3 regions of the Camelimonas sp. FR25 genome follow, and region 3 is predicted to be linked to each of the others. Evidence: riboswitches for the same ligand, from Rfam matches in the RefSeq annotation. Region 3 holds a riboswitch; each other region holds the start of a gene.
What was found. Region 3 has a riboswitch for cobalamin ahead of AC6A67_RS01120 (TonB-dependent receptor plug domain-containing protein). Riboswitches for the same ligand answer to the same signal wherever they lie in the genome.

Region 1: linked by a shared signal. The riboswitch ahead of AC6A67_RS04995 (TonB-dependent receptor) and the one ahead of AC6A67_RS01120 (TonB-dependent receptor plug domain-containing protein) in region 3 are both predicted to bind cobalamin.
Region 2: linked by a shared signal. The riboswitch ahead of AC6A67_RS07005 (DUF1636 family protein) and the one ahead of AC6A67_RS01120 (TonB-dependent receptor plug domain-containing protein) in region 3 are both predicted to bind cobalamin.

What each region holds. Positions count from the first base shown of each region.
Region 1 covers NZ_JCAWFG010000036.1:110,641-117,211, forward strand. Annotated here, with positions in the region: gene AC6A67_RS04985 (ABC transporter substrate-binding protein) at 1-734, opposite strand, end outside; gene AC6A67_RS04990 (ABC transporter ATP-binding protein) at 731-1,585, opposite strand; gene AC6A67_RS04995 (TonB-dependent receptor) at 1,587-3,905, opposite strand; cobalamin riboswitch at 4,028-4,250, opposite strand; gene AC6A67_RS05000 (LysR family transcriptional regulator) at 4,404-5,330, opposite strand; gene AC6A67_RS05005 (ABC transporter substrate-binding protein) at 5,648-6,571, shown strand, end outside.
Region 2 covers NZ_JCAWFG010000055.1:22,546-29,116, reverse strand. Annotated here, with positions in the region: gene cobN (cobaltochelatase subunit CobN) at 1-2,648, opposite strand, end outside; gene cobW (cobalamin biosynthesis protein CobW) at 2,658-3,692, opposite strand; gene AC6A67_RS07005 (DUF1636 family protein) at 3,689-4,183, opposite strand; cobalamin riboswitch at 4,220-4,420, opposite strand; gene cobO (cob(I)yrinic acid a,c-diamide adenosyltransferase) at 4,457-5,071, shown strand; gene AC6A67_RS06995 (vitamin B12-dependent ribonucleotide reductase) at 5,979-6,571, opposite strand, start outside.
Region 3 covers NZ_JCAWFG010000017.1:7,299-13,869, reverse strand. Annotated here, with positions in the region: gene AC6A67_RS01135 (ATP-binding protein) at 1-735, shown strand, start outside; gene AC6A67_RS01130 (response regulator) at 698-1,624, shown strand; gene AC6A67_RS01125 (hypothetical protein) at 1,689-2,030, opposite strand; cobalamin riboswitch at 2,284-2,483, shown strand; gene AC6A67_RS01120 (TonB-dependent receptor plug domain-containing protein) at 2,604-4,589, shown strand; gene AC6A67_RS01115 (ABC transporter substrate-binding protein) at 4,831-5,769, shown strand; gene AC6A67_RS01110 (FecCD family ABC transporter permease) at 5,888-6,571, shown strand, end outside.

The sequences.
Region 1 (6,571 bases), on a different contig from region 3:
CTGGCGGTGATGTCGGCGGCGATATTGTCGCCGCCAGCCGCGGCGATGATCGCCTGGGGCATGGCGTAGCCGCCCGCTGTGAACGGCGTGCGGATGTCGGAATCGAATACGAACACCCGAGGCCGCGACCGCCCGGCGACTTTTTGCGCCAGCGCATCGAGCCGGCTGCGGCCGTCGGCGATCAGCGCCCCGGCCCGCGCCTCAACGCCGAAGATCGCGCCGAGGCTGGCGAGGTCATGAAACAGATAGCTGAAATCCGGGGCCCGCAACTGGCCGAGACGGACGCAGGATTCGGACAACTCATAGAGCGCAACCCCGTGCTCTGTCAGGCTTTGCGGGGCGATCTCGCCGCCAGTCCGCAGGCCATAACCCCAGCCAGCGAAGATGAAATCCAGCTCCTTGTCGAGCACGGTCTCGAGGCCGAGCCGCTCGCGCTGTAATTGCGGCAGGCCGGCGAGATCGACGCCAGCAGGCGCCCGCCCGGTATAGCCCACCATGCGGTCCCTGAGCCCCAGCGCCAGCATCATGGCGGTGAGGTTTGAGCCCGTCGCCAATGCGCGCCGGGGCGGCGCGGCGAAGCTCACGGCGCGGCCGCAAGACTGCACCGTCACCGGAAAGCCGCTGGCCTCACCCGAAGCCGCCTGCTGCGCCTGCAGCGGCGGCCCAAAACTACAACTCACGGCGCTGGCGACAAGGATGGCGCCCCCCCTCACCCAATGACGGTGGCTTTTCATGACCGCGCTCCATCACGGTGATGGCCGGCGGCGCGCCTGCCTGCGTCGGCCAGGGCGAAGGCGAAGCGCATGCGCCCGCCATCCGGCGCCGAGGCCGGCGCCAGCTCAATGGCGGCGGTGACGCCGAACACCTCGCGAATGACCTCCGGAGTCAGGGCCTGCTGCGGCGCGCCAACGGCCCTGAGCCGCCCATCGCGCATCACCACAATCTGGTCGGCCACCCGCGCCGCCAGCCCCAGATCGTGCACGGTGGCGATAATGGTCAGGCCCGATTGCCGCAGTATCTGCAGGAGCTCCAGCTGGCAGCGGATATCGAGATGGTTGGTTGGTTCGTCGAGGATGATCACGCCGGGCTCCTGCGCCATGGCCCGGGCGAGAAGCACGCGCTGCTTTTCGCCGCCCGACAGTCGGGAGAATGGCGCGTCAGCCAGTGTCGTCAGTTCGAAACGGTCGATCATCTCCGCGACGATCAGGCGGTCACGCGCCGCCCCCTGGCCGCGCCGCCCAATCCCGGACAGCAAGGCGCGCTGGTGCGGAATCCGCCCCATCTCAACCACCTCGGTCACGGTGAACGGGAACGCCGCCGGGCTCTCCTGCAACACGGCGGCGATGCGCCGCGCCGCCTTCGCCGCGTCCATGCGCCAGACATCCTCGCCGTCGAGCAGCACAGTGCCGGCAAGCGGGCGGTGATGCCGGTACAGCGTGCGCAACAGGCTGGATTTGCCGGCCCCATTGGGGCCGACAATCACCGTCACCGCGCCAGCAGGCGCCGTGAACGACAGCTGGGCGATGATGGGGGCGCCGCCGCGCGGGCCCCACGAGACATTGTTGACGCACAGCTCCGGCGCCATGTCAGAACAACGCCTTCAGCGTTACCGAGGCGGTGCGCGGCGGCCCCAGCAATTGCTGGTTCTGCGAACCGGAGGTGGCGTAGACCTTGTCGAACAGATTGGCGACATTGACGTCGAGCGACAGCTGTTCGGTTGGCCGCCAGCGCAGGCCGGCGTTGACCACCGTCCAGCCGGCGCGGCGCAGGGTATTGGCGTCATTGACCCAGGTAGGGCCGACGTAGTTCAGGCCGCCGAACGCCGTCCAGGCGTCATGAAAATTCCAGCTGACCCAGAGATTGCCGAGCCGCTGCGGCACATTTGGCGGGGTGTTGCCGGAAAAATCGCCGCCGGCCTGGACAAAATCATCGTAGCGCGCCTGCAGCAGCGCGCCATTGGCCTCCAGCCGCAGACCATAACCGAGATTGATGGCCAGCGACGCCTCGAGCCCCTGGGCCGATTGCTGGCCGATCTGCCGCACGATGGTCCGGTCGAGCTGGTCACGCGCCAGCAGGTCCTTCTTGACGATGTGATAGCCGGCGAAGGTCGCCTCGCCACGCCCGCCGAGGAAGCTGAGCTTGACGCCCGCCTCATATTGGTCGCCACGCGGCAGCCTCAGATCCTTCTGGCTGTCGGCCAGCGACAGGATGTTGCCGACCGGATCGGTTGCCTGAGAATACTGGGCGTAGAAGGCGAGGTCCGGCACGGGCGTAAACACCACCCCAGCGCGCCAGTTCACCGAATCGAGCGTGCGGGTAAAGCTGGCGCCGGTCGATGGATTGTCGCGCAAAAGTCGCGGCGCATCGTAACGCACGCCAGCCACCACGGCCCATTGCTCATTCAGTTTCAGCCGGTTGTCGATGAACACGGCGTATTGATTTGTGGCGCTGTCCAGCGTGGTTTTCAGCGCATAAGGCCCGAAAAATCCTGGGGCGAAGCCCAGCGGCGCGACGCTGGAAGCGCCGGCATAGGGCGAATTGTTGGTGTTGCGAAAGCGGATGTGATTGAGCTCAAACCCCAGCACGGTTTCATTGGCCATGCCAAAAATATCGCTGCGCAGGGTCAGGTCGTTGCGCGTCCCCACCTGCTCCAGATCATGGCGGATGGCGATGTAATCGCTGCGATTGATCCGGCCGGTGGCGGGGCGAAAGGCGTAGCTTTCCACATTGCGCCAGTCGCGGCCGCTGCTGATGTGGTAGATGCGACTGCTCAGCTCAACGCTGTCAGAGGCGACAAGGCGCGTATGCAGCTGGGTGAAGCTGTCGCGGAACCGGTTGAGGCTGTCGGCGACATTGTAGTTCTGCTTGCGCATGGCGCCAAGCACGCGGCCATCGACCAGCGGCGTGCCGAAATAGCCCGACGGCTCGCTGTAGCCGCTGTCATGCGACAGGGTTATGTGCAGCCGTTCATTGAACTTCCAGCCGAGCGCGCCAGACACGGCGAGGCTTTTGGCGTCGCCACGCTGCATCCAGCCCTGGCTGCCCCGCCCCGAGACATCCAGCGTATAGGCGAAACTGTCGCCAATCGGCCCGGCGCTGCCGGCGGCGAGGCCATACATGCCGTCTGAGCCAAAGCTGGCCTGGGCCTCATTGCGCCGACCTGTAAACAATGGCTTGCGCGGGATGACATTGATCGCGCCGCCAATGGCGCCCTCGCCATACATCACCGAGGCCGGGCCACGCAGCACCTCCACCCGCTCCACCGTCCAGGTGTCGAAGGGGAACGTCACCGTGCCTGAGCCTGGATAGAGGCGGACGCCGTCGTAAAGCCGCGTCACCGAGCCGAGGCCGGTGAAGCCGCGCATGGCCATGGAGGTTCCGCCATTGCCCGGCGCGCCGAGGAAGCTGACGCCTACCGCATCCTGGGCGATGGCGCGATTGAGATCGGTCTGGCCACGATCGCGCATGGTCTGGCCGGAGATGATGTCGACGCTGGCCGGCGTCTCCATCGGCGTCATGGTCAGGCGGCTGCCCGCCTGGGAGGGGACGCGGAGGTTGGGGCCGCCGCTGGGCGCGCCCTGCACCTGGATCGGGTCCAGGCTGACGGTCGGCGCTGCGCCGTCAGCCGCTACGCTTTCGGCGCGGGCCTCAACCACCAGCGCCATCGCGGCGCAAGCCGCGAGACCCGTTGCAAGCCCGGTCGCAAGTCCGGTCGCCAGCCCGGCTGACAATACGGGCGCCAGCGCCGGGCTGGCGACGGAGTCGCGCAAGCGCGCCTTCGACGCCACAGTGGAGACAAGGCCGGGACGTTTGTCGATGATAGGACGGGCGGCGAACGCACGGGCGAATACAGGCTGGCGGACAGCCAGGGAAATCCGGACAATTCCGGACGCAAGGGAGAACATGAGCACACTGCTCCAGCGGCGCGAGTTACCGTCACCGCGAGCAGTCGAAACACCTATCCCCGATCAGGTGGATGCGGCTGACGATCTGCCTTCCATCGGGACACCCCGCCCAATGTGCACGCGCGTGACTACGGCTGACGGCAGGTCTCCTGACTCTCGGGTCATCATCATTCACCGCCTTCCCGGGGCCGCAAGCCCAGTGGCGTATGGGTGAACAACTCGCCGATTACAGTTGCGGGGGCAGTCGCAGAATTGGCGCGTCATGCCCCGGCCACGCCAGCGCATTACGTCCTCACTGCGTTCCCTTTTGATCCTTGCAAAGGAACCGTCGGGCCTATGGGTAGTCCGCGCGCACCGGCCGGTCAATGGCCTTCACGCCCGGGCCATCCCGCGGCCGTGCGACAGCTATGCCTGCATTTCGCCTTCAATGCAATGTTGTAACATTGCATTTCGCACCGTTGACGCCAGCCGCTCTTGCCAACCGCTCTTGCCATCCCCTCAGCGGGCCAGCAGCCTGGCGCGCCAGGCGCCGGCGTCAACCATATCGGAGATGACCTGAGCGAGGACACTGGCTACGGCTTCACTGCCGCGAATATTCATGCTGCGCTGCGACACCACCACCGACAGACGCCAGGATGGCGTCGGGTCGGTGATGGCGATGGCTTGCATGGCGCCCGCGGCCAGTTCTTCGCTGAAGGCGAAGTGTGGCATCACGGCGATGGCGCCCTCCTCACGCACCATGCGACCGATGGCCGGCAGGCTGTCGCAATCCACGGCGTCCAGTTCGAGATCGCGCAGGGCGGCGGCGCGCTCCATCACGGCGCGCAACACATTGGGCCGTCCCGGCAGCACCACCGGATGCGTCAGCAATTCCGCCATCGACACGGCGCCGGTGGCGGCGAGCGGGTGTTGCGGCGCGGTGATCGCCATCAGATCTTCGGCGATCATCTCGGTCCACGCCACATGTTCGAATGGCTTGTGATTATACAGCAGGCAGACGTCGAGCCGGCCCTGTTGCAAGTATTCGTCGAGAAAACTGGTCATCGCCTCCACAAGGTGGATGGTCACCTGCGGGCAGGCGGCGCGCACGGCGCGGAGCAATGGCAACGACAAACCGCGTCCCGCCGAAGCGGGAAGGCCCACCGAGACCCGGCCCGAGGGGGTGAGCGTATTGGCCCGCACCACGTCGCGGGCGCGCTCGACTTCCTGCAGGATACGGATGGCGTGATCGTAGAGTTGCTGCCCCTTGTCGGTCAGCGCCACGCCCCGTGCATGACGCACCAGTAATTCCGCACCGAGATCCTGCTCGAGGTTCTTCATCTGCTGGCTCAGCGACGGCTGCGCCACGCGCAGCACTTCAGCTGCCCTGGACAGACTGTTGTTCTCCGCGATCTGTACAAAATATTTCAGTTGCCGAAGGTCCATGCGGCACTGTCACTGCCGCAGGGGAATGGAGCAATGCGCATATTTGTTCACGGCGCCCTGGAATCGGTCATGCGACGCGCCTATGCCGCTTACGGTAGCATTATCACAGCAGTTACAGTGACATTGGCGCATCATGGCCACATAGAATTTGCCTATATTTTACAAGCATAGGCGCAGCCTATGGCGTCATCGGAAATTCGTCTTTGCCAGCCATGCATTTAATTCACTAGCGTTCTCTGCGGAGTGGGAGCGTGCACAGGCACTTCGCCCCGCCTGTTCAATATATATGGAGAACAGCAGTGACATTTCGCAGTGTTATCCGCGGCCAGGGTCTGGCTGCAACGGCCTTGCTTTGCCTGTCGGCTGGTCTCGCCCAGGCGGCCCAGAAGCCATGTATCGGCAATTCCAACGCCGTCACCGGCCCCGCTGCCTTCGGCGGCGCCGCCGTCAAGATGGGCGCGGAAACCGCCATTGACGAGATCAATGCGGCGGGCGGCGTCCTCGGCGAAAAACTCAAGTTCATCCAGTATGACGACGCGGGCGCGCCGCCGCGCGGCGTCGACAATGTGCGCCGCATCGCCCTGGCCGACAAATGCATCGCCGTACTCGGCGGTTATCACTCCACGGTCACCGTCGCCCAGGCGGAGCCGGTCAATGAAATCGGCATTCCGTTCATCGGCGTGCTCGCCGCCAATACCAAAGCAATCGAGAACGGCGCCAATCCCAATTACATGTTCCGTGTCTCGGCCAAGGACAAATGGGTGGCGCGTTACCTGGTTGAGCAGGCCATCAAGCAGTCAATGACCGGCAAGATCGCTTTCTTCTATGAGAATACCGGCTGGGGCAATGGCGCGCTTCCTGACGTGAAGGACGCCATGGCCAAGGCCGGCAAGGAGCTGGTCGCCATCGAGACCTTCAACTGGAACGATCAGGACATGTCGCCCCAGGCCATGCGGGCCCGTGACGCTGGCGCCGACGTCGCCCTGTTCTGGGCGCTCGACCGCGAAGGCAACCAGCTGCTGCGTTCGATGGACAAGGTCGGCTTCAAGCCCGCCGTCATCGGCGCCTGGGGCATCGCAGGCAATCTTGGCGAGCTGGCTGGCCCGCTGTCCAATGGCGTGCAGGTCATCCAGACCTATACCTTCATGGGCGACATGGACCCGAAGAAGAAGGCGCTGTGGGAGAAGATCCAGAAGAAATATGGCGTGAAGGATCCGTCTGATCTGAAGATGCCCTCAGGC
Region 2 (6,571 bases), on a different contig from region 3:
GGGGCGAAAATGCGCGCCAGATCGCCGCCAGCCCGCCGCATGGCGGCCAGCGGGTTGTCCTCGTCTGGCTCCGCCTCGCGCGCCGCCACGGCGCGCACGGCGCCGTCGAGCAAGGCGATCTGGGTGGCGAAGGCGTCGCGAAACAGCCCGGAGGCGCGGAAGGTGACGTCGACCCGTGGCCGGCCCAGGGCCGCGAGCGGCAGCACCTCTGCGCCGACCACGCGCCCGGTGGAATGATCCCATTGCGGCTTGCAGCCGAGCAGGCAGAGGCCGAGCGCGATCTCTTCGCCGCCTGTGCGCAGGCTGGCGCTGCCGAACAGATCGATGACCATGGCGCGCGGCCAGTCGCCGTTGCGCTGCAAATAATCCGTGACGATCTGCTCCGCCGCCGCCTTGCCGAAGGCGAAGGCTGTCGGGGTCGGCATGACGCGGGGATCGACGGCGTACAGATTACGTCCCGTCGGCAACACGTCGCTGCGACCACGTTCCGGCGAGCCAGATGGACCCGGCGCTACAAAGCCGCCGCCCAGCGCGGTGAGCAGAGCGGCGCGTTCAGTAGCGGCGGCAGCCCTTCGCTCCAAGGGCGCCTCGGGCTCGGCGCAGCCAAAGACATGCAGGCCATCGCGAACCGGGAAATCCTTGAGATCACAAAGCCATGCGTCGATGCGCTGCAGCGCCGTATTAGCTTCTTCGGCGTCATCAACGCCTGCCTCGGCGGCCAGCCCGTGTCGTCGGGCATGGCTGACGATGCGCCCGGCCAGCACATCGCGGCGACGCGGATCCAGCGCCTCGGCGCTGGCATATTCATCGACCAGCTGCTCCAGTTCCAGCATTGGGCCATGCGTCGCCTGACGCACCACGGGCGGCGTCAGATGGCCGAGGGTGACGGCGCCGATGCGGCGCTTGGCTTGCGCCGCTTCACCGGGATTGCTGACGATAAAGGGATAGACCACCGGCGTTGCGCCACACAGCAGCGACGGCCAGCATGTGGCGGTCAGGGCCGTGACCTTGCCAGGCAGCCATTCCAGCGCGCCATGGGCGCCGACATGCACGATGGCGTCGGCGCCAAACACCTGCCGCAGCCAGAAGCAGAAGGCGATCAGCGCATGGCCGGGCGGCAAGCTGGGGTCGTGATAATCGGCGCGGCGGCTGTCGCTGCGGCCCCGGTCTGGCGCCATGGCGACGATGGCCTCGCCCAGGGCGATGACGCGGAAGCAATAGGCAGCGTCGGCAGGCGGCGGCCCCCAGGCCGCGACCACCTCATCCTGAGCTGCTTGCGGCAGCGCGCGGAACATGGCGGCGTAGGCCGTTGCATCGAGGCGCGCATCGGTTGCGGGCCGCTCAAGCGCGCGCATCAGGCTGCGGGCGTCAGCTGGCGGCGGCGCGACGCCATATCCGGTTTCAGCCAGCATTTTCAGCATGAGCAGGGCGCTTTGCGGCGCATCGAGGCCAACTGCATAGGCGGCGCGGCCCTCGACGCCAGGGTAATCGGGCAGCAGCACGGCGACGCGGCGGGCGGCTTGCGGTTTGCGGCGTAGCCCGATCCAGGCGCAGATATGCTCCGCTGTCGCGGCGACGCAGTCCGGTTCGGGGGCATTGCGCAGGGCTGCGTGACCCGCCTCGGCCAGGCTCTCATCCACGGCCTTGAACGACAGCGCTCCGGCAAGGATGCGGCCATCCAGCTCCGGCAGAGCGACATGCATGGCGACGTCAGCTGGCGTCAGCCCGCGCGCGCCGCTCGCCCAGGCTTCCCGTCGGGTAGACGCGACGATGACCTGAAACACCGGAAGGTTGAGCTGCGCAAAGAGATTGTCCGCATCGCCGCCGACGGCGAAGGCGGTTGCCGTCACCAGCGCGTCGGGATGCAGCTCCCTGCAGGCGGCGATGACAGCTGACCTGGCCTCGGTCGCCTTCAGGGACGGGACGAACAGCGCCATGGCCTGGACGCCGCGCTGCTCGAACGCCTTGAGCAATGCGGTGATCGGGGCCTGGTCGTCAGCCAGAAGCATCGAGCGGTAGAACAGCGCCAGCGCCAGCGGTCGGTCGCCATCGCGTTGCTGGTAGAGCGCCTCCAGCGCCACGGCGCCCTTGTCTGGCAGATAGCCGCCGATCGCCGGCATGGGCCGGGCCGGGCCCGTCTGGCTGTCGTGGCCGGCCAGCTTTGCCAGCCAGCGCGTCGCCAGCCGGCGGTTGTCGGCGCCGCCATGGCGGAAGCAGGCGAGCAGTTCTGTGCGCGCCGCATCCGGAACGGTGGAGAGCGCCGCCAGCCGCGCATCGTCGTCCCGGTCTTCGCCCGGCAACAGAGCCAGTTGTACGCCATGGCGCCTGGCCGCCCCGGCGAGCTGCTCGCAGCCATAGGGCCACCAGTCATAGCCGCCGAGCAGCCGCGCCACGATGACCCTGGCGTGGGGCGCCATGCGGGCGATCCACAGATCGACGGACATGGGGTGGCGCAGCTCCCGCAGCTGCGTCAGCCTCAGCTCCGGCAAATCCGCGTCGTCATCCTTCTCTGCACGCCACGCCGCCTCCAGCCCCGCAAGGTCGCTGTCGCTGAACGACAGCATGAGCATGGGCGCCGGCGCCTGCCCCAGATCAACCGGGGCCGCCAGATCGTCCAGGGACGTCGATGTGGTGGCGAGGGTGTGCATGGCGGTGGGTTAGCGCGCGAGCGCCTGGGCGACAGCGGCGCGGTCGAAGCCACTGAGACCGATCACCACCAGCCGCGAGGCCTCGCCATCGCGCCAGGGCCGGTCGAAATAATGGCTCGCCCGCTGGCCGACGGCCTGGGCCACAAGCCGCATCGGCTTGCCGTCGACGCGGACAAAGCCCTTGATGCGCAACACGCCGTCGATGCGGGTGACGCTGGCGATGCGGGCGGCGATGTCCTCCGGCGCGGCGACCGGCGCGATGTCGATGGTGACGCTGTCGAAATCGTCGTGCTCGTGATCGAGCGCGTCGTCGTGATGGGTGCGGCGGTTGTCGATCTCATTCTCTGCGCCGACGCCGAGACCGAGCAGCACGGCGGCGTCGACGACGCCATTGGCCGCCGTGATTATGCGGACGGAAGGCGGGGTATGCTCCTCGAGCAGATTGCGCGCCTGGGCCTGCTGGTCGGCGTCGATGAGATCGGCGCGGGTCATGACGATCAGATCCGCGCAAGCCAGCTGATCCTCGAACACCTCTTCCACCGGATCGTCATGATCGAGCTGTTCGTCGGCCTCACGCTGGGCGGCGAGGGCGTCATGGTCGCCGGTCACCTCGCCATTGGCCAATGCGAGGCCGTCGACCACGGTGATCACCCCGTCCACGGTGACGCGGTTGCGGATCTGCGGCCAGTTGAACGCCTGGATCAGCGGCTTGGGCAAGGCGAGGCCCGAGGTTTCGATCAGGATGTGATCGACGGGCTCCGGCAGCGCCAGAATGCGGTCGAGCGCCGGGGCGAAATCGTCGGCCACGGTGCAGCAAATGCAGCCATTGGCCAGTTCGATGACATTGTCCGCCGGGCAGGACGCCAGGCCGCACTGCTTGAGCAGGTCGCCGTCGATGCCGACGTCGCCGAACTCATTGACGATAATGGCGAAGCGCTTGCCGCCTGCATTCTCCAGCAGATTGCGGATCAGCGTGGTTTTTCCCGCGCCGAGGAATCCGGTGATGACGGAGCAGGGCGTGCGGGTGCGGCTGGCGGCGGTCATGGGGCCTCCTCGGGGGGCGTGAGGTGCGACAAATTGGGAATGCGGGCGATCATGCCGCGCTTCAGCGCCTCGGGGCGCGGCCGAAACGGCATCAGACCGTCGGTGGAGGCGGCGAGAAGCAGCGCGCCAGCGACCAGATCAGCGCCGCTCCCGGGCGTGAGATCGCCGAAGACATAGGTCCACTGGGTGGGCCCGAGAATGGCGGCGCTGAGCCCGCGCTTGCAGTTGGAGAGGCAATTGACGCGGCGGACCACGACGCCATGCGCGGACGCAGCGGCGGCTTCCGCGCTGGCGGCCAGCAGGGCGCCGGCGCGCGGCTGGTCAGTATCGTGTGATTGCAGGCTGGGGCAGGCGGCGCGGCAACTCTCGCACACCACGATCGTCACCAGGGGCGCGGCGCTGGCGCCAGGCGCTGTGGTGACGACGCAGGTTGAACGCTGGTTTGCGTCAGCAACGGCCGCAGTGCGACCGCCATCAGATAAACAAGACACATCGCCCCCAAGCCCGGTAATCCCGCCGGACGGACTGAATGGATAAAGGCGACGGCAGGTTTCCTGGCTCGCGGGTCAGTGTCAGCGCCGTCGCCTTCCCAGGGAGATCCCAGTGGCTTATTGACGGGTGACTCGCCGCTTACAGTTGCGGGTACAGCAGCGGCATTGCCTTTCGGCGCACCGCTTTCCCTCTTGGCTCCTTCCGTGAGGAAGGAGACCGTCGCTGTCGGCCATGTAGTGGCCGCGCGCCCGATTTGTCAACGCGAGGACAGAATGACCGGTGATCGAACGCCTGACGAGCTGCGCCATGCGGAAAAAATGCAGCGGCGCAAACAGGTTCAGGACGCGGAGGTGGCGAGCAAGACCATCGAGAAGGGCCTGCTGATCGTTCACACAGGCCCAGGCAAGGGCAAGTCGACCGCAGCCTTTGGCCTGGCGTTACGCATGCTGGGCCATGGCCGCCGCGTCGGCGTGGTGCAGTTCATCAAGGGCGCGTGGAGCACGGGCGAGCAGCGGGCGCTCGCAGCTTTCGGCGATCTGGTGACGTGGCGCTCCATGGGCGAGGGCTTCACCTGGGAGACCCAGGACCGCGCGCGCGACGTCGCCGCCGCCACCCGGGCGTGGGAGGCCGTGCGCAGCATGATGGCCGACGACAGCTACGCCCTGCTGATCCTCGACGAGCTCAATATCGCCCTCCGCTACGACTACCTCGACCTGCATGAAGTGGTGCAGACCCTCGCGACGCGCCGCCACGACCTGCACATCGTCGTCACCGGTCGCAACGCCAAACCGGAGCTACTGGCGGCGGCGGATCTGGTCTCCGAGATCGCCGCGACGAAACACCATTTCGGCGCGGGCGTGAAAGCCCAGGAGGGGATTGAGTTTTAGGCGGCGGATCGGGCGAGAGGATGGAGCCGTGATGGCGGCGTCCTTGCGCGGGTGGGCAAATCGCCCCCTGGACTGGCGCGTGCGTCTCCGGCGAATTTGCGAATGGGAGCGGTCAGGCCGTACGATGGCTGCGCTCCCACGTTAGGCCCGTTGCACTGGATCTTTTGCCTGCGCGCTGCGTGACAGCGCGAGAATGTCTTGGCTTCCGAACAGGGGTTTGAATGTACCCATCCATGGCCATTTCCCGCCGGATAGTTACTGGCTAAATCGACCACCGCAGCTAGCATACCGACGGCGACAACAGCCGCGCGCTGGTCCAGGTCCCTGGTCGCCCGTTTCAAAGTCCGATCTCCCTGCACCCCCCCGCGTCATGCCTGCGCGCGTCACGGGCATCCACGTGTTTGATCCAACGCGTGGCGCCGCCCCTGCCAACCACAAGGCGCCCAACCTGTACGACCCGCGCGCATAAAGTTGCATCCCGACAGCCGCATCAAAACCAGGAAGACGTGGATGCCCGCGCCGGGCGCGGGCATGACGGCGCAATTGCAGGACTGGTCAAAGATGATTGGGGGGAAGTGTACTTGCCGGGCAGCGCACGACGACGCCAATTCAAAACAAAGAGCGACCCGAGCAAGCCCCCTTTGAATAACTAACTCTAGAGTGAGCGCCGGTCACGTCATGTTCTTTGCATGGCGTCGCCAGGCCTGCTTGCTCCCTAACTAAAGGATAAGGCGTCGCCCCGTCGCGTCGTTGTTGCGCGATCTGCTGCCTGGCGTTTCGCTCATGGCGACACGTCATGCGCCGATTGAATCGCTGGCCTGGCGTCGCGCAATAAATTGCTGAGAGAAAGTCGTGTTTCGCCCACGACGCCCATAGTGGCGTCGTGGGCGAAGGCGCCCCCGCTACCTCACGAGCAGCCGGTCGTGCCGCCGCAGGTGTCGCATTTCAGGCAGGTGCCGTTGCGGACAAGGGTGAAGTTGCCGCATTCGCCGCAGGCGTCGCCCTGGTAGCCTTTCATCAGGGCTTCCTTGCGGCGGTCCGAGGAGGATGGGGCGCTGGCGGCGGCGGCGGGGGCGAACTGGAGTTTGGCGGAAATCGCCTCGGCCACCGTCTCGTCGTCGTCATTGTCGTTGAGCTCGGGCAGCGGCTCCTTCAGCGCCGTGGCGGCCTGGGCGCCGGCGGCGATGGCCACCGGGGCGCCATCGGCGCCGCCGGGGATGGCCAGCAGATTGGTCGGCTGACGGCCACGGACGAAGCCCTTCGACACCAGCGGACGCGGGGCGGGCGCGGCAATGGCCTCGCCATCGGGCTGGCGGCCCTGGGCCGTGCCCTTGCCCATCACGTCAAAGCCGATTTCCGACGGGTCGACATGGGCGAGGTCGTCGCGACCGAGGTACGAGATCGCCAGCTCGCGGAACACATAGTCGAGGATCGACGTGGCGTTCTTGATCGACTGATTGCCCTGGACGAAGCCCGCCGGCTCGAAGCGGGTGAAGGTGA
Region 3 (6,571 bases):
GGACCGGTTGAGGTGTTGGCGGTGGATGATGATCCGGCGCAGATCCGGCTGATGCGCGCCCATCTGGAGCCGCTCGGCTTCGTCGTGCATGCCGCCGCCAGCGCCGAGGCGGGCCTTGCGCTGCTCGACGAGGTGCAGCCGCAGCTGTTCCTGCTCGACATCGATCTGCCAGGCATGGACGGAACGGTGATGGCGCGGCGGCTGCGCCAACTCGGCCATGTAGCGACGCCGGTGCTGTTTATCACCGGCCATGCCCGCGAGGCCGATGTGCAGGGCGAAGACGATGATCAGGCGCCCGACGGCGTGCTGGTCAAGCCGTTCCGGCTCGACGATTTGTCGGCGCGCATTAGCCGCTTGCTGGCCCCGGACGCATTGGCGCGACGCAATGAGGCGAACGCGGCTGGGCGACCGGCTGGCGCGCCACGGCCCAACGCCGCGGGCGGCGCAGCTGCCGGGGCTGGCTCCGTCGGTGCTGACGCCGACGGCGCTGACGCGGCCGCGCCCGTCGTCACTGTGCGGCGACCGCCATCCGCCGCTGAACTGTTGCGCCTCGCCGAAGAGGGGCGCGCCACCGCCTTGCGCAAGGCGCTGGCGAATCCGCCGCCGTGGCTTGAACGCGCCGCGCTCGACCGTATCCGTGCGGCGCTCGACGTCTTCGACCTGCCCGCCATCGCCCGCCTTCTCAGGGAACGACGCCATGAACCAGCAGGACCTGATCGTATTGGTCGTCGATGATGACCCCGCCGCGCTCAGCGCCATTTGCATGACGCTGGAGCAGGCTGGCTGCTCGACCATCGTCGCCCGCGACGGCGCCAGCGCGCTCGATGTCGCGGCGCGGGTGACGCCGGACCTGATCCTGCTTGATGCGGTGATGCCTGGGCTGGATGGCTTTGAGACCTGTCGGCAATTTCGCCAGGGCGCCCATGCGGTGGATGCGCCGGTGATCTTCATGACCGGGCTCAGCGAGCCGGCGGACATCGTGCGCGGCCTTGAGGCTGGCGGCGTCGATTATGTGGTCAAGCCGGTCAATCACGAGGTGCTGCTGGCCCGCATCACCATCCATGCCCTCAACGCCCGCCGCATGCGGCTGGCCTCGGGGGCGCTCGACCAGTCCGGGCGCTCGGTGTTCGCCGCCCGCGCCGACGGCCAGGTGGTGTGGGCCAGCCATGGCGCGGCGCAATTGCTCGGCGGGGACAAACCGGATGACGCCCCCCCAGGCGCTGCGGTGACTTTGACCCTGCCTGGCCCGGCGCTGGCCTGGCTGGCGGCCGTCGCCGGACGGCCAGTCTCGGAGGCGCCGACGCTGCGCTACCGCGACCGGCGTTTCAGTTGCCTGGGTCGTGGCGGACGCGGCGAGATTATCATTCAGGCTGTGGTCGATCATGAGGGCGATGACGTGGCGCGGCTGCAGGCGCGTTTCGGCCTGACGACGCGCGAAGCCGAATCGCTGCTGTGGTTGACCTTCGGCAAGACCAATCAGGAGATCGCCGACATCCTGGGCATGGCGAGGCGCACGGTGGACAAGCATCTGGAGCAGGTGCTGGGCAAGCTCGGCGTCGACAACCGCACCGCCGCCGCCCTCGTCGCCGACCGCTTCCTCGACCACGCCCGCCATGCGGCGTGACCCTTGGCGGCGTGACCCTTGGCGGCATGGCCTTGCGCTGTGTCGCCATGGCGGCGGGCCCCAGCTACGGCGCAGGCTGGCCTGCTGACTTTTCTTGTGAGGCGCAGAAGACGTGGATGCCCGTGACGAGCACGGGCATGACGGCGGTGGGTGTGGTCAGGTTGGCCGTGGACAGGTTGGGTGTAGTCAGGCTGGGTGTGGTAAGATTGGCCGTGGTCGGGTTGGCTGTGCCGGCTGTGCCGGCTGTGCTGGGTGACCTGGTTGTGGTGGGTGTGTTGCACGTGCTGGTTACGTCGGCCGTGCTGGTGGCGTCGCCGCGACCTTGGCGCGCGAAGTGATGGCGCGAGCGCCAGCGCATCGCCGGTTCGTCAAAAACCACCACCCCAAAACCACCCCACGCCGTCATGCCCGTGCTCGTCACGGGCATCCACGTCTTTGCGGCGCACGTCCCGGTGCGGCCGCCACCCGCTAGCGCAACAGACGCCGCCAACGCGCGCCGAACCGACACAAATATGCAACTGCCCCCGCACAAAAGCCTGCCGCCGCCGCCTCCTGCCGCCTTCTTGCCGACGCCCACTGGCGACGTCATCCGCCACGGCCTAAGGGGCGCCGCCAGCGCCCGTGCCGCCTTGCCCGCATTGACAAGGCCCATGGCGCGGGCCTAAGCGGGCAGGGACGGTTCCTTGTAAAGGATCAAAAGGGAATGCAGTACGGATGGCCCGCCATCTGGATCTGCAGCTGCCCCCGCAACTGTGAGCGGCGAGTTTGCGTCAACAAGCCACTGGACGACCGGGTCCGGGAAGGCGGCGCTGAACCACGACCCGCGAGCCAGGAGACCTGCCGTCTGTCGTGGTCACACGCGAACCCAGGGAGCGGGGGCTTTCCGGAAGGGGACGGCTGACGCATGCGTGGTGGCGACGTCAGCAGAAACCTTGCTCGCGGTGACGTGTCACGAGGCGTCCCGCCGGGGTTTTTGTTTATGTCGTTCCAACGCTCCTCCATCCAGCGCGCGCGCTCTTCCCAGATGGTCGCCAGTCTGATCGCAGGCTGCTCGATCCTGGCGCTGTCCACCGCCGTGGCCCAAGGTCAGCAGTCAGCCCGGCAATCAGTCCAGCAAACGGGGGCCAGCGTCGCCGCAGCGCCGGCTGAGGTGCAGCTCGACACCATTTCGGTATCGGCCAATCTCACCCCCACCGAGATGTCGAAGGTCGGCAGCGCCGTCACCGTCATCACCGCGCAGCAGCTGGAACAGCAGCAGATACGCTTCGTCGCCGACGCGCTGCGTCAGGTTCCCGGCGTCGCCGTCAACCGCAGCGGCCCGGTCGGCAAGCAGACCCAGGTGCGGCTGCGCAATTCCGAGGCCAACCAGACGCTGGTGATCATCGACGGCGTGGTCGCCAATGATCCGGCGGCCGGCTCGGAATATGATATCGCCAATCTGCTCACCGAGGATATCGAGCGCATTGAGGTGCTGCGTGGCCCGCAAAGCGCGCTTTATGGCTCGGACGCCGTCGGCGGCGTCATCAATGTCGTCACCAAAAAGGGCGCGGGCAAGCCGAAGCTCTCCGTGCGCCTCGACGGCGGCTCACGCCAGACCCTGAACGGCGGCGCCAGCCTGAGCGGCGGCGACGAGCGCTTCAATTACGCCTTCGGCGCCAGCGGCTTCAGCACCAATGGCTTCTCGGTGGCCGACCGCCGCAATGGCAATTACGAGCCCGACGGCTATCGCAACGCCACCGGCAACGCCAAGCTGGGCTTCAGCCCCAATGAATATCTCGAATTCAACCTGATGGGCCGCTACACGCGGTTCTTCAACAAGCTCGACGGCTACACCGGCGGCATGGGCGCCTATGACACGGATGAGGATGGCCGCGGCACGCAGCTGTTCGGCCGGGCTGAGGCGAAGCTGAAGCTGTTCGACGGTCGCTGGACCCAGGCGGTCGCCACCACCTACAACGACCAGGCCTCGCGCTACCGCTGGGACCGGCTGCCGAATGGCGAGACGCGCGGCGTGGTCAATGGCTATGAGTACAAGACCAGCCTGCGCTTCGACACGCCGGCCTTCGTCGACGCCAGCCACATCGTCACCTTCGCCGCCCAGCGCAAGGAAGAGCGCTACCGCGCCGATAACGCCTGGTCCAATGTCGACAACCGCATGAATTCCAACGCACTGATCGGCGAATATCAGGGCACGTTCCGCAATCTCACTGTCACCACCAGCCTGCGCCGCGATCTCAACGACCGCTTCAGCGACAGCACCACCTGGCGCGTCACGGGCGCCTATCGCATCGACGAGACCGGAACCAAATTGCGTGGGTCGTATGGCACGGGCGTCAAGAACCCGACCATGGCCGAGCTGTTCGGCTATTCCTCGACCTATCGCGGCAATCCCAATCTGAAGCCGGAAACGGCGCGCGGCTGGGATCTTGGCGTCGATCAGGAGATCTGGGGCGACAGGGTGGTGCTCAACGCCACCTATTTCAACCAGCGCATCAGCGATCTGATCACGGGCGCCGGCTACACCTCGGTCAATCTGCCGGGGACCTCGGCGATCCAGGGCGCGGAGATCGGCCTCACCGTCAAACCACTGACCGGCCTGACCATGGTCGGCTCCTATACCTATACCGATGGCGAAGACTCTGAGGGCAAGCCGCTGCCGCGCCGGCCGCGCAATATGGCCAGCTTCAACGTCAATTATGCCTTCCTCGACAACAAGGCCAACGTCAATGTCGGCGTGGTCTATAATGGGCCGCAGAAGGACTTCGCTTACGACGCCTTCTATAACCAGAGCCTCGTGACCTTGCGCGCCTATACGGTGGTCAATGTCGGCGCCTCCTATCGCCTCAATGACAACGCCGAGTTCTACGCCAAGGTCGATAACCTGTTCGACAGGCGCTATCAGGAAGTCTACAGCTACGGCGTCGCCGGTCGCACGGCCACGGTCGGCGCGCGGATCACCTTCTGAAGCCGGCGGTAGGGCGATGAGCATGAGCGCCAGCAGCATGGGCAGGCCGCGACAGGGGCGCTACGCGCTCAAGGTAGCGGCTGGGCGCCTGCTTGCGCCATTTATGCCCCCGACTTGCAAAGCCGCGACGTTCAAACCCGCTACCTGCCTGGCCGCAGGTATTGTCGCTTGCCTGCTTCTAAGCTACGCGCCGGCATCGGCCGGGCAGAAGGACGCGGCAGCGGGCTTCAGCCAGATCCATATGGGGGAAGCGGACCGCGCGGCATTCCGCGCTCCGCCGCGTCGCATCGTCTCCATCAACATGTGCGCCGACGAGCTGGCGCTGCGGCTGGCGCGGCCTGGGACGCTGATCTCCATATCGCCGCTGGCGCTGGAGAATATCGGCTCCAATGTCGCTGCGCTGGCGCGTGGCGTGCCGGTCAATCGCGGCGCCACCGAAGAGATCGCCGGCCTCAAGCCTGATCTGGTGGTGGCTGGCCGCTACACCACCCGCGCAACCGTGGCGCTGCTGCGGCGGCTCGGCGTGCCGGTGGCTGATCTCGACGTGCCCAATTCGCTTGCCGGCGTGCGCGACCAGATCCGTGAGGCTGGCGTGCTGTTCCACAATGAAGCGGCCGCCAAAGCGCTGACGGCGCGCTTCGATGCGCTGCTGGCGGCGCCGCTGCCCGAGGGCCGCCGGCCCACCGCCGTGGTGCTGCGGCCGGCGGGTTTCACCTCCAGCGAGGGCTCGCTGCTCGACGACATGCTGACCCGCGCCGGCATGCGCAATCTCGCTGGCGGGCCGCTGGCCGGCTATGAGCAATTACCGCTGGAGTTCGTGCTGGCGGCGGCGCCCGAGCTGCTGATCATCGCTGGCGATCCGGATTCACCGCCGGCGTTGGCCAGCGAATTCCTCAACCATCCGGCGCTGCGCAGCCTCAAGGGCCACACCCGCATCGTCGTGCTGCCGTCGCGGCTGTGGACCTGCCCCGGCCCTGGCGTGCTCGACGCCATGACCATTCTACACGACGCTGTCGCCGACTGGCGGGCCAGCCAGACGTTGGGTGACGTGACGCCGTCTCAGCCCGCACAGGAGAAGCGCGCGGCGCTCGAAGCAGCTGGTTCTGTCGCGCCAGTCAAGCTTGCCGCGCCAGTCGTCCTCGCCGCGCCAGCGCCTGCTGGGGCGCGGGCCGGGAGATGACGCCGTGAGCCACCGCGCCTTACATCAGAGCGGCGTCGACCTGGTTGAGCAGAGGCATCGCGCCGACCTGCGCGCGTGGCGTGGGCTGATCGTCCTGCTGGCGCTGGCGGCGCTGGCCATGACCCTGGCCTCGCTGGCCATCGGCTATGCGCCGCTCAATCTCGGCGAGGCGTTGCGTCAGGCGCTGGCGGGAGAGGACAGCGTGGCGGCGCTGGTGCTGACGGAATTGCGCCTGCCGCGCGCCTTGCTGGGGGTGTTTATCGGTTTCAGCCTCGGCGTGTCAGGCGCGGCCATGCAGGGGCTGTTGCAGAACCCGCTGGCCGAGCCTGGCGTCATCGGCGTCTCCGGCGCGGCGGCGCTGGGCGCAGTGTGCATGTTCTATTTCGGCGTCGCCGGCGCCTTCGCCCTCGCGCTGCCGCTTGGCGGCATGGCAGGCGCCTTTGTCGCCACGGCGCTGCTGCTGCAGCTGGCGCACCGGGCGCAGAGCGCCACCGCTTTGATCCTTGCGGGCGTCGCCATCAACGCTCTGGCCGGAGCGCTGACGGCGCTGGCGCTCAATCTGGCGCCAAATCCCTATGCGGCGATCGAAATCGTCTATTGGCTGATGGGCTCGCTGGCCGATCGCAGCCTCGCCCAGGTGGCGCTGGCGACGCCGTTCATGGTCGCGGGCTGGGCGCTGTTGCTCACCGGCGGCTGGAGGCTCGACGCGCTGGCGCTCGGCGAGGACACCGCCGCCAGCCTCGGCGTCAGCCTGCGACGGCTGCGCTTGCAGATGGTGCTGGGCGCGGCGCTGGCGGTGGGC